Linked DNA regions of Mariniflexile sp. TRM1-10. The protein of the gene in region 2 interacts with the protein of the main gene of each other region in a pairwise test. Links are inferred from orthologs where the notes say so. Each region holds a gene or a part of one and is shown on either strand. Other genes may lie near its edges.

Region 1 (8,571 bases), 920 kb from region 2 along the record:
TTCAATGCTCACAAGTACTGTTGAACTGTTTGAACATCCATTGGTATCTGTAATGCTATAGGTAAAATTATAGGAACCAATGGCCAGCATGGTTAAATCGACATTACTTTCACTTAAGGCGCCTGTTGTATTATCGTCTGTCCAAGTACCTCCTGCATCTTCTCCTGAAAGTTGACCGAATAAGTCCAATGGTGAATTCGCTGACAAATCATTTTCACAAAATATCGCTGGCGTTGGTGTTCCCGTAACTGGTAATGGGTTTATTGTGACGGTGACGGTTACTAAAACATCGTCGCAGCTTCCAATAGCATCCACATCAAAAGTGAAATTATAATCGCCCGGTGTCAAACCAGATAAATCTACAGGATTTGAAACCGTTGCTCCCGTGCTATCTAAACCTGAATACCAAGTTCCTGTTTGGTCTTCACCTGTTAGTAAATCGAATAAATTATAGCTGGTCGGCGCCAAACCTTCACAGAATGCAACTGGCGCAGTTGCTGTTCCAGATTCCGGTGCAGGTAATATGGTAATCGAAATGGTTTCATCATCCGTACAAGTACCATTATCAATAGTATAAACAAAATTATAAGGACTACCTGAAACTGTAAAACTTGAAATATCTATTGGATTTGTTACGGTTACATTACTAGCATCTATCCAAGTACCACTATTGTTATCTTGAGAACCATCTAAAGCATCAAACAAATCGAATGGTGAATTTGAAGCCAAATCATTTTCGCAAAACGTTTGGTTAATAGCATTTCCTGCATTAGGGTCCGCTAAAATAACCACTTGAACTGTCGTAGATTCTTCTGGACAAGGGTTTGGCGAAACATTTTGAGTATATGTAAAATTATGTGCTCCAATTATTAATGTTGATAGATCAAGCGTTGATGGATTTAAAACCGTAGGGTCTGAACTACTAGTACCTTGTGTCCATAAACCATCTTGGTCTTCATTATTTAAAAGTGAAAATAAATCAAATGATGTTGGTGCAGTAGATTCACAAAACGTAGCTGGACTTGTTGGTGAAACCGTTCCAGAAGTAAACGTTTCATATATGGTAATTGTAATATTAGCTGTGTCTTGTGGACAAGCACCATTACTTGGAACCGTATAAGTAAAGGTATGAATTCCAGCTGTAAGTGTTGAAATATTAACTGTGCCTTGATTGCCGTTTGAGGTTGGCAAAGGTCCCGACCAAGTTCCGTTTATATCTGGTGTCCCACCAAGTTCATCAAACAAATCGAAAGGGTCCATTGGAACACTATCATCACAATAGTCTAAAGTTGCAGAAATTCCAGCATCAACCGGGTTATTAATATTAACTAATACAGGCATAGCATTACTGTCACAAAAACTATCAACTATTACATAATAAGTGTTTCCATTTACCAATGGTGTAGACAGCGATAAAGCAGGAGGAATAGGATTGCCAGAACCATCCAGATTTTGATACCATTTAAATGTAGATGTTGTTCCTGGATTCAAATTAGTTACAGTTGGATTTGAATCAGAACAAAACATTTGAGTACTTGGTGGCGTTGGGTCTGAAGGTGAATCAACAACGATAGTATCCCCTTCTTCAATTTGGCTCTTGTTGCCTAAATTATCAACAAAAATGATATAATAAGTATAAAACCCAGATAATGGATCTATAGCATTTGCCAAATCCGTTAATTCAAAATCATTATAAACCTCAACAGAACCTCCCATTGGAATATTAGGCTGCAGCACATCATCAATATATGTTTGTACGGTTGGGTTTTCATTACTACAATAAATAGCATCAAGCTGTTGTCCGGATTTATTAACCTGAAAGTCAATAGTAATTGGAACTCTTGGACCACATGAACCTGTGTTATCATCTACATAATAGGTGCCCTCCGAAACTAGCTGTGCAGGGTTTAAGGCAGTACCTCCAGAAGAAGTAAGATACCAACTTATGCCACCCCCATTATCAGTTACATAGTTATTACTGTCAGTATTTAAATCCGAAAAAGTATATCCCGAAGCATCTTGAATTGTTGGAGATGGATCATTAATTGATGGACATTGGGCATTAACTTTAAGAGCTGTCCCAAGGAATACCATTAGATAGATTGTAAAAAACCTTACATATCTAAATGAGTAGTTTGTTTTCATCTGTTTGTATTGATTGTTTTTTAATTGTCAGATGGAACACCCTTTATAATCATCTTCGTGTGTGAATGTAGTTCTCTCATGGGTGTTTCATAGTATGGGTTAGTTATAGATTTGGGTTAATAGATATTTAAGCTATGGCCCTATTTAATTTACTTACAAATATATATAAAATTCTTAACAGATATGCAATTTAACGCATTTTTTTGTATTTAAACGATATTTTCATGTATTTTATATCTCTTCTAAAAAAGATTAAACAAAAAAACTCATCTTGTGGAGATGAGTTTTTTGATTTAATGTAAAAAATATGTTTTTAATGCTGAAGTTCTTCCTCGCCTTCTTTTAATGGAATATTTTGAGGCACAAAGTCTACATCATGTCCTGGTTTACTATAATCATATGCCCAACGGTACACGTGAGGAATGTCTCCTGGCCAGTTACCGTGCATATGTTCCACTGGTGTTGTCCATTCAAGTGTAGTTGATTTCCATGGATTTTGAGTGGCTTTCTTTCCATAGTAAATACTGCTAAAAAAGTTATATAGATATACTATTTGAACCACACCACCAATTAAAGCAAAGATGGTAATGATAACATTTACGTTTGCTAAATCGTCAAATAATGGAAAATTAGTATTTGTATAATAACGACGTGGTAAACCTGCCATACCTATAAAATGCATTGGAAAAAACACCCCATAAGCACAAACAGCTGTAATCCAGAAGTGAATATATCCTAAGTTTTTATTTAACATACGACCAAACATTTTTGGATACCAGTGGTAAATACCTGCAAACATACCGTAAAGAGCCGATATACCCATTACCAAGTGGAAGTGAGCTACCACAAAATACGTATCGTGTACATTAATATCTAAAGCGCTATCTCCAAGAATAATACCTGTTAAACCTCCAGTAATAAATGTTGATACAAATCCAATGGAAAATAACATGGCAGGGTTCATTTGTAAATTACCCTTCCAAAGTGTCGTAATCCAGTTAAATGCTTTTACAGCAGATGGAATTGCAATTAATAGCGTAGTAAATGTAAACACCGATCCTAAGAATGGATTCATTCCAGAAATAAACATATGGTGACCCCAAACGATGGTTGATAAAAACGCAATAGCTAATATAGATGCAATCATCGCACGATAACCAAAAATAGGCTTACGAGAGTTTGATGCCATAATTTCTGATACCAGACCCATGGCAGGTAATATAACGATATATACCTCAGGGTGACCTAAGAACCAAAATAAATGCTCAAACAATACAGGAGACCCGCCTTGGTAATGTAAAACTTCACCTTGGATAAATATATCTGATAAGAAGAATGATGTTCCAAAACTTCTATCCATAATTAATAATAAAGCAGCAGATAACAATACTGGGAATGATATAATACCAATAATCGCAGTAATAAAAAATGCCCAAATTGTTAAAGGTAATCTTGTCATAGACATCCCTTTAGTACGCAAGTTAATGACCGTAACTACATAGTTAAGCGATCCCATTAATGACGACGCAATAAAGATAGCCATAGATACCAACCATAGGGTCATACCCATTCCAGACCCTCCTTGAGCCATTGGTAAAGCACTTAATGGTGGATAAATCGTCCATCCAGCAGCAGCAGGTCCAGCCTCAACAAACAATGATATGACCATGATTACACTTGAAAGGAAGAATAACCAATAAGAAATCATATTTAAAAAGCCTGAAGCCATATCGCGTGCTCCAATTTGCAACGGAATTAGTAAGTTACTAAATGTTCCACTTAAACCAGCAGTTAGTACAAAGAATACCATGATAGTACCATGAATGGTTACCAAAGCTAAATAAATATCAGCATCCATAACACCTTCTGGTGCCCATTTGCCTAATAATGCCTCAAACAATACGTTAGGTTGCTCTGGCCATGCAATTTGCATACGGAACATCATAGACATTAAAACACCTATTACTCCCATAATAGTACCTGTAACTAGGTACTGCTTAGCAATCATTTTATGATCCTGACTAAATATATATTTAGTTACAAAGGTTTCTTTATGATGATGTCCGTGGTCGTCATGAGCGTCGTGAGCGTGAGTATCTTCGTGTGCTGACATAATCTTATAGCGTATTTATCTTTTTTAATTAATTAACTAGAGAGTTTTTGAATTCTTTTTGCTCTTTCATCCAAGCATCATATTCTTCTTGAGTTTCCACTACAATCTTCATTTGCATATTGTAATGGGATTTTCCACAAATTTTATTACATAATAATAAATAATCAAACTCGTATCTATCTAAAGCCTCACCGCCTTCAGCAATTAACTTCTGACTTTTTTCAACTCTAATATTATTAATATTTGCAATTTTCTCAATCATTTCTGGTGTTTGTCTCATCTCTGCAGTAGTAACTGTTGGAGTAAACCCAAATTGGGTTATCATACCTGGTACACAGTTCATTTGAGCCCTAAAGTGTGGCATGTAAGCAGAATGCAATACATCTTGTGAACGCATTTTGAATAATACTGGCTTACCAACCGGCAAATGCAATTCGGTAGTAATAACATCATCTTGTGCATTTGGGTCAGCTTCATCTAAACCTAAAATATTAGCGCGATCGATATCGATTAAACGAACATTAGCTTTTCCTAATGTATTATCTGCACCGCCATATCTTGCTTTCCAGTTAAATTGTTGTGCATACAACTCTATAACTAATGGGTCGTCACTTTCATCAACACCCATAATGTTTATCCACGTATTTAACCCGTAAATAATTAAACCCGCTAAAACGATAACTGGAATGATTGTCCAGATAGCTTCTAACTTATTATTATCTGCAAAAAACAAGGCTTTCTTACCCTTTTCACCTTTATATTTAAAAGCAAAGTAATGTAATAGGAATTGTGTTATTGTTTGCACAAAGAAAATGATAACCATGGAGATAATCATTAAGTTATCTATGGTTGGACCATGCTCTGATGCCGAGTTAGACATTAAAGGCAAATCACCCCATTTTGCAAAACACACAATGGTAATTATATAAATGAACGCTAAGAAGCCCATCATTAAGTATCCATTGATTGTATTATCCTTGTCGTTGGCAATTTGAGAGTTTTCGCTTTTAGCTTGCGCCAAATCGAAAATCTTTACCATTTGCCAAATGGCAACTAAAATAAATACTAAAACTATAATTGTTAATAAAGCAGTCATTGTTATCGTTCGTCTTTATATGTATCTTAATTAATAATGAAAATCTTCACTTTCTTTTCTAAAAGGATATCCTTTTACAAGTAATGGTGCCTTTGTTAAAGCTGTAAATACTACAAATATGAATAATCCAGCAAAAAGCACTATCGAACTAATTTCAGGAATACCAATAAACCATCGGTCTCCTACTGTAGCTGGCATTATCATATTGAAAATATCTATATAATGACCTGCCAATATTACAAGACCTGCCATAACAACAAACCAAGGAATACGTTTATAGTCTGCATTCATCAACATTAAAATTGGGAATACAAAGTTCATAACCACCATACCTAAGAATGGTAATTTGTAATCGTTAAAACGTGATATAAAATAAGTGACCTCTTCTGGAATGTTTGAATACCAAATAAGCATAAATTGTGAGAACCATAAGTAAGTCCAGAAAATACTGAAAGCAAACATGAATTTAGCAACATCATGCAAATGATTTTCATTGACAAACTCCAAATAATTTCTAGATTTTAAGTAAATAGTAATTAACGCTAAAACAGTAATACCACTTACAAACATACTAGCAAATACATACCATCCAAATAAGGTTGAGAACCAGTGTGGATCTACACTCATAATCCAATCCCAAGACATCATAGATTCTGTATAAATAAAGAATACTAAGAACCCTGCTGCAATTCTAAAAGACTTTTTAAAGTTACTATTATCTTCCGCCGTATCTTGAGCAATAGAAAATTTACGGGCAAAATGACGGTATAAACTCCAACCGGCAATAAATACCAAACCTCTAAATGTAAACCATCCTATATTTAACCATCCCGATTTACCTTGGATTAATTTATCGTGAGCTACTACTTCTGGATCCATCCAAACAAATAAATTGTAATGACCAATAGTCCCAGATGCTACAGCGATACCTAAAACTATTAAAGCACCAGGCAATACATAAGCTGTAATACCTTCCATCACTCTAAATAGTACTGGAGACCATCCTGCTTGGGATGCAATTTGAATCGCATAAAAAGCTAGAATCCCTAAGGCAATCATCATAAAGAAAAATGCAGCTACATATAGTGCAGACCACGGTCTGTTAGCTATTTGATGCTGAACATGCTCAATGTGTTCTTTGTGTGCGTCAACTTCTGCATGTGCTTCTTCTCCATGCGCATTTTCAGTGGCATGTGCATCATGACTTGGTGTTTCATGGGAAGCTTCTACTGCATGACCCCCACCGTGATGAGATTCTTCTGCAAGTAAGGTTTCAACTTCTTCAAAAGATTTATGAGATGTCATAAAACCATATCCTACACCTAATGCTCCTAATATCATTAGAATGAAAGAAAATGTCTTTAATTTATTTGAAAATGTATACATATCTATAATAATCTTGTCTATCTTACTTTTCTAAATTAGCCTTTAATTCCAGTACATACGAAACTACTTGCCAACGTTCTTCTTCTTTCAATTGGTTAGCATACGAACCCATAGCATTTTTTCCATAATAAATAGTATGGTAAATACTGCCTTCATTTATAGCTCTTCCTGCATCATCATAACTAGGAATACCAAGGATTTTTTCGCGTTTCACTAAGTTTCCTTGTCCGTCTCCTTTACCTCCATGACAAATTCCACAGTAGATATCGTATAATGCTTTACCTCTTTCTAAATCTACGCTGGTAGAATCTAATGGGCTTTTTAAAGTTTCTTTTGCTAACATGTATCCCTCTGTAGAGTTTTCAATATCAAAAGGAATAAAACCTCTTGCTATAGATCCCTCGGCAGGTAATTGTGCTTCAACGCCATCTTTAAATGCGGCTTCTCCATAGGTTTCGTAACCAGCAGATTCATACATATTTGGCATGAATTGGTAGTTTGGTGCGGTATCCTTTTTACATGATACGGCCACTAAAATAACTGCTAATACTAATATTTTAATTAAGCTCTTCATCATTATTAATGCGCTTTATCAATTAAATTAATTTCAACGGCTCCAGTTTCTTTAAGTAAACTTGCCAATGCTTCCTCATTTCCATCTACAGCAATTTCCATTAAAAAATGATCATCTGTAGTTCTTGGATCAGGATTTTCAGCATTTTTAAATGGCCACATTCTACTACGTAAGTAAAAAGTAATTACCATTAAATGCGCCGCAAAAAACACGGTTAACTCAAACATAATTGGCACGAATGCCGGCATATTTTCTATATAGCTAAAACTTGGTTTACCACCAATATTTTGAGGCCAATCTTCAATCATTATAAAATTCATCATAACAATTGCAACCGTTAAACCTATTAAACCATATATAAAAGCGGTAATAGCAATACGTGTTGGTGCTAACCCCATAGCCTTGTCTAGTCCGTGGACTGGAAATGGTGTATATATTTCTTCAATGTGGTATCTTTCTGCCTTAACCTTTTTAACAGCAGACATCAATACATCATCATCTGTATAAATAGCGTGAATTACTTTAGATGCTTCCATTGCCTACGCTTCGTTTTTATTGTTAGTTACTTGATCTCCAGAGGTTCTTGCATCTGCTCCTGTTCCTACCAAACTTTCACCTCTTTCTCTAATATTTTTATAACGTTCACCAGATGATTTTAAAATAGTTTTCACCTCTGCTTGTGCTATTACAGGGAATGTTCTTGAGTACAATAAGAATAACACAAAGAAGAATCCGATCGTTCCAATAAAAATACCTATATCTACAAATGTTGGAGAGAACATCGTCCATGATGATGGTAAGTAATCACGGTGTAACGATGTTACTATAATTACAAAACGCTCAAACCACATACCTATGTTTACTACGATTGAGATAAAGAATGAGAACATGATACTTGTTCTTAATTTTTTAAACCACATAAATTGTGGGGAGAATACATTACAGGTCATCATCGCCCAATATGCCCACCAGTAAGGACCAGTTGCTCTGTTTAAGAATGCATATTGTTCGTATTCAACACCAGAATACCATGCAATAAATAACTCAGTAATATATGCCACACCTACTATAGAACCCGTAATCATGATTACGATGTTCATTAATTCGATATGTTGTACTGTGATATAATCTTCAAGGTTACACACTTTTCTCATAATAATAAGAAGTGTGTTTACCATCGCAAATCCTGAGAATACCGCTCCAGCAACGAAGTACGGCGGGAATATGGTTGTATGCCAACCTGGAATCACCGAAGTC
Region 2 (8,662 bases):
AAATGAGGCGAAATCGAAGATAATGGCAGGGCCATTTGATGAGGTTTCAACGAAATTAGGCGCAAAAAGGGACATAGAAAAACAATTGATATAAATTTAAACAGGCTCTGAAGGGAATTTTCAAAGTTTTATCAGACAACAAAGGTTTTAAATAATTGAAAAGAACAGAATTCTTACATTAAATTAAGAATTCTGTTCTTTTTTTATATCTTTAATTTTGAAACCTTAACTAATTAAGTATTTATGGAAAACCTAGTTGAAAACAAATTAATGGTAAGCGAACTTTCAGAAGTTGATAAAGTTGCTTTTTATAAAAAAACCTATTCGCATGTTGCCGGTGGTGTTTTAGTATTCGTTCTTTTTGAATATTTATTACTTCAAAGCGAAGCTATTGTGAGTTTTGCCTTGTCTATGACAGAGGGTTATCGTTGGCTAATCATGCTGGGCGGTTTTATGTTTATAACCAATTATGCCGAAAGAATGACCTTGAAAACGCCCGATAAGAACAAACAATATTTGGCTTACGGTGTTTATATTCTGGCTGAAGCTTTTATTTTTGTGCCGCTTATTTACATTGCTGCCTTTTATATGGAATCGGGTCCAGAAATTCTAAATCAAGCAGCGATAGTGACTTTAGCATTATTCACAGGGTTGTCGGCAATCGTTTTTGTAACTAAAAAAGATTTTTCCTTTTTAAAAGCGGGCTTAACCGTTGGATTTTTTATCGCCATCGGATTAATTTTAGCAGGCACCTTATTCGGGTTTAATTTAGGACTTTGGTTCTCGGTAGGTATGTGTGTATTGGCGGCAGGTTCTATCTTATACCAAACATCAAATTTGGTGAATAAATATTCCAATGATGAATATATTCCAGCAGCATTGGGCTTATTTGCTTCGTTAATGCTACTATTTTGGTATGTGCTTAGTATTTTTATGTCTAGAGACTAAAGCCAATTAGAAAAAGTTTAAACTACTTCAAAATATAAAATAAAAGCTCTGACGTGTTTCAGGGCTTTTTTTGTTTCTTTACTTTTTCAATAAAAATCAATAATGAATAATCCGTTAGCATATTATCAAAAGCATTTAAAAACATATAAAAAACGAGCGCAAAAGCTGTATGGACACATGACGATGTTAAGTGTATATCGCCTCTCGGTTTTTGCATTAACGGGCATTGGTATATATGTTGGGTTTAAAAACTGGCAAGTAGCAGTGGTTATTGGCATAGTCGGTATTGCTGTTTTTCTGTATTTATTGTCAAAGTATAATGATATTAAATCGCAAAAGCAGTTCAAGGAAGCTTTAGTAGCTATTAATCAAGACGAAATTGAAATTGCTTCGGGAGATTTTCACCACAGGGATTCTGGTTTGCAGTTTCAGGATCCCCATCACTTTTATAGCTTGGATATCGATTTGTTTGGTCGTGGTTCTTTTTTTCAATTTATAAATAGAACCACTATAAATGAAGGGACCCAAAAATTAGCCGATGCTTTGAAGGCAAATGATATTACTGGTATTGTTTCGCGTCAACAGGCTATTAAAGAGCTAAGTTCGAAACCGAAATGGCGTCAGTTTTATTCAGCAACATCTCGTTTGGTTGTTGTTGAAACACCTGCAAAGCAAATTATACATTGGTTGCAACAGTATCAGGCGTTTTTACCAAAAATACTCAAATGGCTCCCTTTAGGGTTTACACTTATTTCAATACTCGTTTTTGCTTTGGGACTTTTTAATGTCATTGATGCTATTTTTATAGGATATTGGTTGCTTGTAGGTTTAGGAATTTCAGGGATTTATGTAAAAAAAATCAATGTGTTATCAGCGAATACCGATAAGGTGAAAGAAACCTTTCGCCAATACGCCTCGCTTTTGGATTTAATTGAAAAAGAATCGTTTTCTTCGGAATTATTAAAACAAAAACAGCAGCAAATTCAACAGCAAGGAAAAAAAGCGTCTGATATTTTTAGAGAGCTTTCTAAGGCGTTAGATGCTTTAGACAACCGGAATAATTTTCTCTCTGCCATTTTTGGAAATGGATTCTTTCTGTCTGATATAAAAAACAGCTATCACATCGAGCAATGGATCTCACATCACGCCGATAAAGTCACCGACTGGTTTGAAGTGGTATCGTTTTTTGATGCTTATAATTCCTTAGGGAATTTTGTGTTTAACCATCCAGATTTTGTGTTTCCGAACATCGAAGAAAAAGGAGCTGTCATAAAAGCGACAGATTTAGGACATCCTTTATTAAATAAGAATAAACGTGTGGATAGCAATTTAACTATAGAAAACGAACAGTTTTTTATAGTTACGGGCGCTAATATGGCTGGGAAAAGCACGTTTTTAAGAACCGTATCTTTGCATATTGTGATGGCGAATGTTGGCTTGCCTGTTTGTGCACAATCAAGCAGCTATTCCCCTGTAAAACTCATTACAAGCATGCGAACTACTGATTCTTTAACCGACGATAGTTCGTATTTCTTTTCAGAATTAACCCGTTTAAAATATATTGTTGATGCCATTCAGGAAGAACCCTATTTTATTGTTCTAGATGAAATTTTAAAAGGCACCAATAGCACCGATAAAGCCATAGGTTCCAGGAAATTTGTTGAAAAATTAGTCGCTTCAAACGCCACTGGAATTATTGCAACGCACGATTTAAGTTTATGCGAGATTGAAAAAGAGCTTCATCAGGTTAAAAATTATTATTTTGATGCTGAAATTATAAACGACGAACTTCATTTTGATTACACGTTGAAAACAGGTGTTTGTAAAAACATGAATGCCTCTTTTTTGTTGAAGAAAATGAATATTGTTTGAAAATCGTGAGTCGTGAGTCGTGAATCGTGAATCGTGAATCGTGAAAAGGACGTGAAAAGGGAAAGGTGAATCGTGAGTCGTTGTGTCGTGAAAAAGGGGAGGGAAACTAGAATTCAGAATTCAGAATTGACAGCTCAACAACCAACAACCTACAACTAACAACTAACAACCAACAACCTACAACCAACACCCAACACCCAACACCCAACAACCAACAACCAACATGCAACATACATCTAAACTACCAAACGTTGGAACTACCATTTTTTCGGTAATGAGTGCCTTGGCGACTGAGCATGGTGCTATTAATTTATCTCAGGGTTTTCCAAACTTTAAAAGCGACCAAAAACTAATCGATTTGGTTAGTAAGGCTATGAATTCTGGTTACAACCAATATGCACCAATGCTTGGGGATTTAGAACTTCGCCAAGCCATTGCTAAAAAATACGAATTGCTTTATAACACCAGTTACCATCCTGAAAGCGAAATTGTCGTAACCGCAGGAGCAACGCAAGCTATTTTTACCATTATTACAACTTTTATAAAACCCAACGACGAGGTTATTATTTTTAAACCAGCCTACGATAGTTATGAGCCTAATGTCGAGTTAAATGGCGGAAAAGCAGTGCCTATTCAATTGCAAGCGTCTAATGGTTTTAAAGTCAATTGGCATGAGGTGAAGGAAAAGATTAATAGTCAAACCAAAATGATTATTATCAATTCGCCACACAATCCAACAGGGTCTGTGTTTTCAAAAGACGATATGCTTCAATTGGAAAACCTGACCAGAAATACCAATATCATGGTGTTAAGTGATGAGGTTTATGAGCACATGATTTATGATGGCGAAAATCACCAAAGTGCCTGTTTGTTTCCTGATTTAAAAACGAGGAGTTTTGTGGTGGCATCCTTTTGTAAAACCTTTCATAACACGGGTTGGCGTATTGGGTATTGTTGTGCGCCCAAAGAATTGATGCAGGAATTTCTAAAAGTGCATCAGTTTACTGTCTTTTGCATTCATCATCCTACCCAAAAAGGCATTGCCGATTATATGCAGGAGCCAAAACATTATTTAGAATTATCAGATTTTTATCAAAAGAAACGGGATTTATTTTTAACTTTAATCAAAGATTCCAAGTTTAAATTTGCAGCATCAAAAGGCACGTATTTTCAAGTGCTGGATTATTCAGGGATAACCCAAGAACATGATGTTGATTTTGCTAAACGATTAACTATAGAATCCGGTATTGCTTCCATTCCTTTGTCGGTTTTCAATAGTAATAATTTAGACAATAAAGTGCTTCGTTTTTGTTTTGCAAAAACAGATGACACCTTAAAGCAAGCAGCAGATATTTTAAACAGAATTATTTAGATTAAAGAAGATATTGAAAAACAAAGTGAAAGTTTTAATGTAAATGGATGATATGCAAGATCAACTTAAAGTAGCCTTAATACAATCTGATTTGGTTTGGGAAAACCCTAAACAAAATCGTAAAAACTTTTCAGAGAAAATTGAAAGTATTTTAAAAGCAGTAGATGTTATTGTACTCCCCGAAATGTTTTCTACAGGGTTTACCATGAAAGTCGAAACTGTTGCCGAAACCATGGACGGAAAAACAGTGGCTTGGATGCAAGAACAAGCTCAAAAAACAGGGGCAGCCATCGTTGGAAGCCTTATTATTTCTGAAAATAAAACCTATTATAATCGCCTGCTTTTTGTGGATCCATCGGGCAGCATTACAATATATGATAAAAGACACACCTTTACACTTGCGGGTGAGGATAAAATCTATTCAGCAGGCAAGGAAAAAGTAATAATAAACTATAAAGGATGGAAAATTTGCCCTTTGGTTTGTTACGATTTGCGATTCCCGGTTTGGGCAAGAAACATTGAAAATTATGATGTATTGCTGTATGTTGCTAACTGGCCCAAACCAAGAATTTTTGCTTGGGATACCCTGTTAAAAGCACGGGCTATTGAGAATATGAGTTATGTTGTGGGCGTAAACCGTGTGGGTTTAGACGGGGCGCAAAACGAGTACTCCGGAAACTCGGCAGTTTATGATGTGTTGGGTAATGCCATAACTGCCATAAAACCAAATAGGGAGCAGGTTGAGGTAGCTATTTTAGAACGCAGCCATATTAATTTTTACCGTAATAAACTTAAGTTTTTAGCTGATAAAGATGAATTTATTCTGAAGTAAACTCCAAAGTTTCAGGATAACCCCAATCGGCGCGTATTTCTATTTCTTTAAAATGACTGACCCGTTCAGGCTGTATTTTTTTAAGATAATTACCCGTATCGAATTTACCATTGCCATTAGTATCATGAATCACTCTAATGTAATAGGTGCTTGGTTGTAGATCTAAAAAGTCGATGGTTTCGGGTTTGGTCACATATCTTTCTGCTCTTACGTTACCTTTATCGGTAGTTAGTTGAATAATCAATGGATATTTTGCGTTTACCAATGTGAAACGTGCAAAGCCAAAATCGGATGCCTTTCGTGTCGTTAGATTAAAGTTTAAGGTGTCGTTTTTAGTGTCGAAAAAATCGGTAAAAGCTTCAGGTAACACCAGTATTTTGTAACTATTTTCGTATGTTTTTTTAAAGTTAAGCGCATATGTATTGCTAATAGAATCAAATTCTGAAGTGATATCAATTTTTGTTGAATCTTTATCAATTAGGTTGATTTTAGAAGCATCGAAATGAACAAATGGAATATTTCCAGTAATTTTAAAAGGCTGATCTATGCCAATAGCACCGGAATTTCCTTTTATAATTAATGAATCTTTTTTCTGTTTTCTGATTTTTACGGTAAAGTCTTTATCAAAATCGGTATGGGAGATATTTAAAATAAGCGAATCCACTTCTAGTTTGGGTTTGTACCAATAATAAAGTGTATCTGTTTTTTCGTCTTTTGTGATGCGGGATTCAAAGTCGCTAGGAGTTTCAGATTTCATACGAACCTTCATTTTACTGTAATCGCCTTCATATCCAATAGCTATTTTTTGGGTAGCAGCTATTTGTGGTCTGTTGGCTTTAAAATCGAGTTCTTCATTAAACAACCTAAGTGTATAACTAGAATCTGTAGGCACCGTAATAAAGCTTTTGTAAAAGGCTATTTGGTCGGTTTTTTGTTGAAATTTATTATCGCCATTGCCATCTTTTAAAGCCATGAGCATATACTTTCCAGCTTTAATGTTTTCAATAGAAAACGTGGTAACGCTGTCTAATGTATTGGTAATGTATTTAGGTGTTTCTTTATAGACAATAGAATCGGTAAACGTAGAATCTACCTCATAAAGCGCCACATTTACAAAGGTTTCGGGCTGTCTTTTTAAAGCATCAACAATATTACCTTTTACACTTAGCGAATCGATGTAACTGCCCGTTGAAAACACATATCTATAATACGGATAGGGATTCCCTTCATTATTGTCGGTAATGCTGTTTCCAAAGTTAAACGCATAGGTCGTATTGGGTTGTAGTGTGTCAAAAATTTTAATGGTTATGTATTTGCTGGCGCCACCAAGCGGCGTAATTTCTGGTTGGGTGTTCATTGGTGGCGAAATAATGAGCTGTTTTTGTATGTCTTTAATCTTGATATACTCATTAAAATAAATCTTAATGACTTTACCCTTAAAATCAGTGCTGTAATTTTTAGGAAGCTCTTCCACGATCTTAGGTGGAGTGTCATCTTTAGGGCCGCCATCGGGAGTGCCTCTATTGGCGCAGTTTACAAAAACAAGGCCTAAAAAAATCAATAAAATAAAACTTGAAAGGGTTTTGTTCATCGCCAATTTTAAATTTTGTACAAACCTACATAATTTTAAAGATATAACGGTTAACTCTTTAGGCTATTGCTATGGTAGCGATACTTATTTTTATGTTTTTGGCTTTGTTTAAAACACTGATGCAAGCCTCTAAAGTAGCACCGGTAGTAATAATGTCATCAACCAAAAGAATGTGTTTGTTGTTTATGAAATCACTATTCGTTATCTCAAAAAATGCATCATTTTTATTCCATCTTTCAAATTGCTTTTTTGAGACTTGCGATTGCGTGTTGGTAACTTTTATAAGGACATCATCTACATAATCGACATCCAAAGCTTCGGCAATTTGTTGTCCAAATTTTGCAACCTGATTATAACCTCGCTTTTTAAGCTTCTTTTTATGCAAAGGCACAGGAATAACCATGTCAACTGTTTTATAAGTATCTAAAGTTTTTAATTCGCCTCCTAGCCAGTTTCCTAAGGAATATCCAATAGTTTCATAGCCTTTATACTTCAATCCATGAACAAGTTGTTGTACCAGCCCCTTTTTTTCAAATCTAAAAAGTGCCGTGCCATTTTCAATGTTTGCACGTCCGTAAAGTACCTTTTTTATCGCATCGTCATCATCAAAATGAAAATTGGTTACAGGCAAATCGTGCCTGCAATCTACACAAATAGTATCCTCGTTATCTTGCAGCAAGTTCAGGCAAGCGTGGCATACTTTTGGGAATAATAAATTAACTAAGGGTTTAAGCATAACATACACTACTAATTATTTGGGCGTTACCACACCCTTCGACTCCGCCCAGGGCAGGTGGTCGGGCTTTACGCACTCGCTTTTTTACTCCTTCCGTCGCAAAAAGAGCTCAAACAAATGCTTCAATCCCTAACGCATTTAAAAATAAGCAAATTCACGCTTAATTTTTAGTAAAGAACGCATTTAGTTTGGTGCGGTTTTTTATTTTTGCACCATGGCAAATAACGACGATCAATTTAAAAAGGTAATCTCTCATGCAAAGGAGTATGGTTACGTGTTTCAAAGTAGTGAAATCTACGATGGATTAAGTGCAGTTTACGACTACGCACAAAACGGTGCAGAACTAAAGAAAAACATTCGGGACTACTGGTGGAAAGCCATGGTGCAGATGAATGATAATATTGTGGGTATTGACGCCGCCATTTTTATGCATCCAACCACGTGGAAAGCGTCTGGACACGTTGATGCATTTAACGACCCTTTAATTGATAATAAAGATTCGAAAAAGCGTTATAGAGCCGATGTGCTCATTGAAGACTATTGCGCTAAAATTGAAGCAAAAATTGATAAAGAAGTTGAAAAAGCAGCCAAACGTTTTGGTGATGCTTTTGATAAAAAAGAATTTATTACCACCAATGTACGTGTTGTAGAATATCAAGAAAAAATAAATGCAACACTTTCACGTATGGCAAAATCTTTAGAAAATGAAGATTTAGCCGATGTAAAAGCGCTCATTGAAGAATTAGAAATTGCCGATCCTTTAACGGGAAGCAGAAACTGGACCGATGTTAAGCAATTTAACTTAATGTTCGGAACAAAATTGGGTGCTTCGGCTGAAAATGCCATGGATTTATACTTGCGTCCCGAAACGGCACAAGGTATTTTTGTGAACTTTTTAAATGTTCAGAAAACAAGCCGTTTGAAAATTCCTTTCGGAATAGCACAAACAGGTAAAGCGTTTAGAAATGAAATTGTGGCAAGACAGTTTATTTTTAGAATGCGTGAGTTTGAACAAATGGAAATGCAGTTTTTTATTAAACCAGGCACACAAAAAGAATGGTTTGAACACTGGAAAGAAACCAGAATGAAATGGCATTTATCTTTAGGTATGGGAACGGACAATTACCGTTTTCACGACCATGAAAAATTAGCACATTATGCAGATGCTGCTACCGATATTGAGTTTAAATTCCCATTCGGATTTAAAGAGTTGGAAGGTATTCACTCGCGTACAGATTTTGATTTGTCACAGCATGAAAAATTCTCTGGTAAAAAATTACAGTATTTTGACCATGAAGATAATGCCAGTTA

What was found.
Region 1: the proteins of CJ739_RS05705 (region 2) and CJ739_RS09615 interact in binary tests that used the Escherichia coli proteins (3 or more experiments, as listed by UniProt). The link is inferred for Mariniflexile sp. TRM1-10 from one-to-one orthologs.

The regions. Positions count from the first base shown.
Region 1 is NZ_CP022985.1:2,245,432-2,254,002, reverse strand. Bases 1,859-4,747 are described here. They hold CJ739_RS09615 (cytochrome c oxidase subunit I), read right to left. Parts: upstream 4,259-4,747; coding sequence 2,459-4,258; downstream 1,859-2,458. Other genes in these bases: CJ739_RS09610 (cytochrome c oxidase subunit II), read right to left, coding at 4,287-4,747; CJ739_RS09620 (T9SS type B sorting domain-containing protein), read right to left, coding at 1,859-2,145. In the rest of the region: more of CJ739_RS09620, read right to left, coding at 1-1,858; more of CJ739_RS09610, read right to left, coding at 4,748-5,354; CJ739_RS09605 (quinol:cytochrome C oxidoreductase), read right to left, coding at 5,385-6,740; CJ739_RS09600 (c-type cytochrome), read right to left, coding at 6,763-7,314; CJ739_RS09595 (DUF3341 domain-containing protein), read right to left, coding at 7,320-7,850. UniProt on the Escherichia coli protein: Cytochrome bo(3) ubiquinol oxidase is the terminal enzyme in the aerobic respiratory chain of E.coli that predominates when cells are grown at high aeration.
Region 2 is NZ_CP022985.1:1,330,250-1,338,911, reverse strand. What follows is about bases 2,138-5,117. They hold CJ739_RS05705 (methionine aminotransferase), read left to right. Parts: upstream 2,138-3,043; coding sequence 3,044-4,192; downstream 4,193-5,117. Other genes in these bases: CJ739_RS05695 (Ig-like domain-containing protein), read right to left, coding at 5,011-5,117; CJ739_RS05700 (amidohydrolase), read left to right, coding at 4,245-5,024; CJ739_RS05710 (MutS-related protein), read left to right, coding at 2,138-2,820. In the rest of the region: CJ739_RS05715 (Bax inhibitor-1/YccA family protein), read left to right, coding at 244-948; more of CJ739_RS05710, read left to right, coding at 1,051-2,137; more of CJ739_RS05695, read right to left, coding at 5,118-6,615; CJ739_RS05690 (ComF family protein), read right to left, coding at 6,674-7,351; CJ739_RS05685 (glycine--tRNA ligase), read left to right, coding at 7,566-8,662. UniProt on the Escherichia coli protein: Shows aminotransferase activity with methionine and histidine as substrates, and to a lesser extent also with phenylalanine.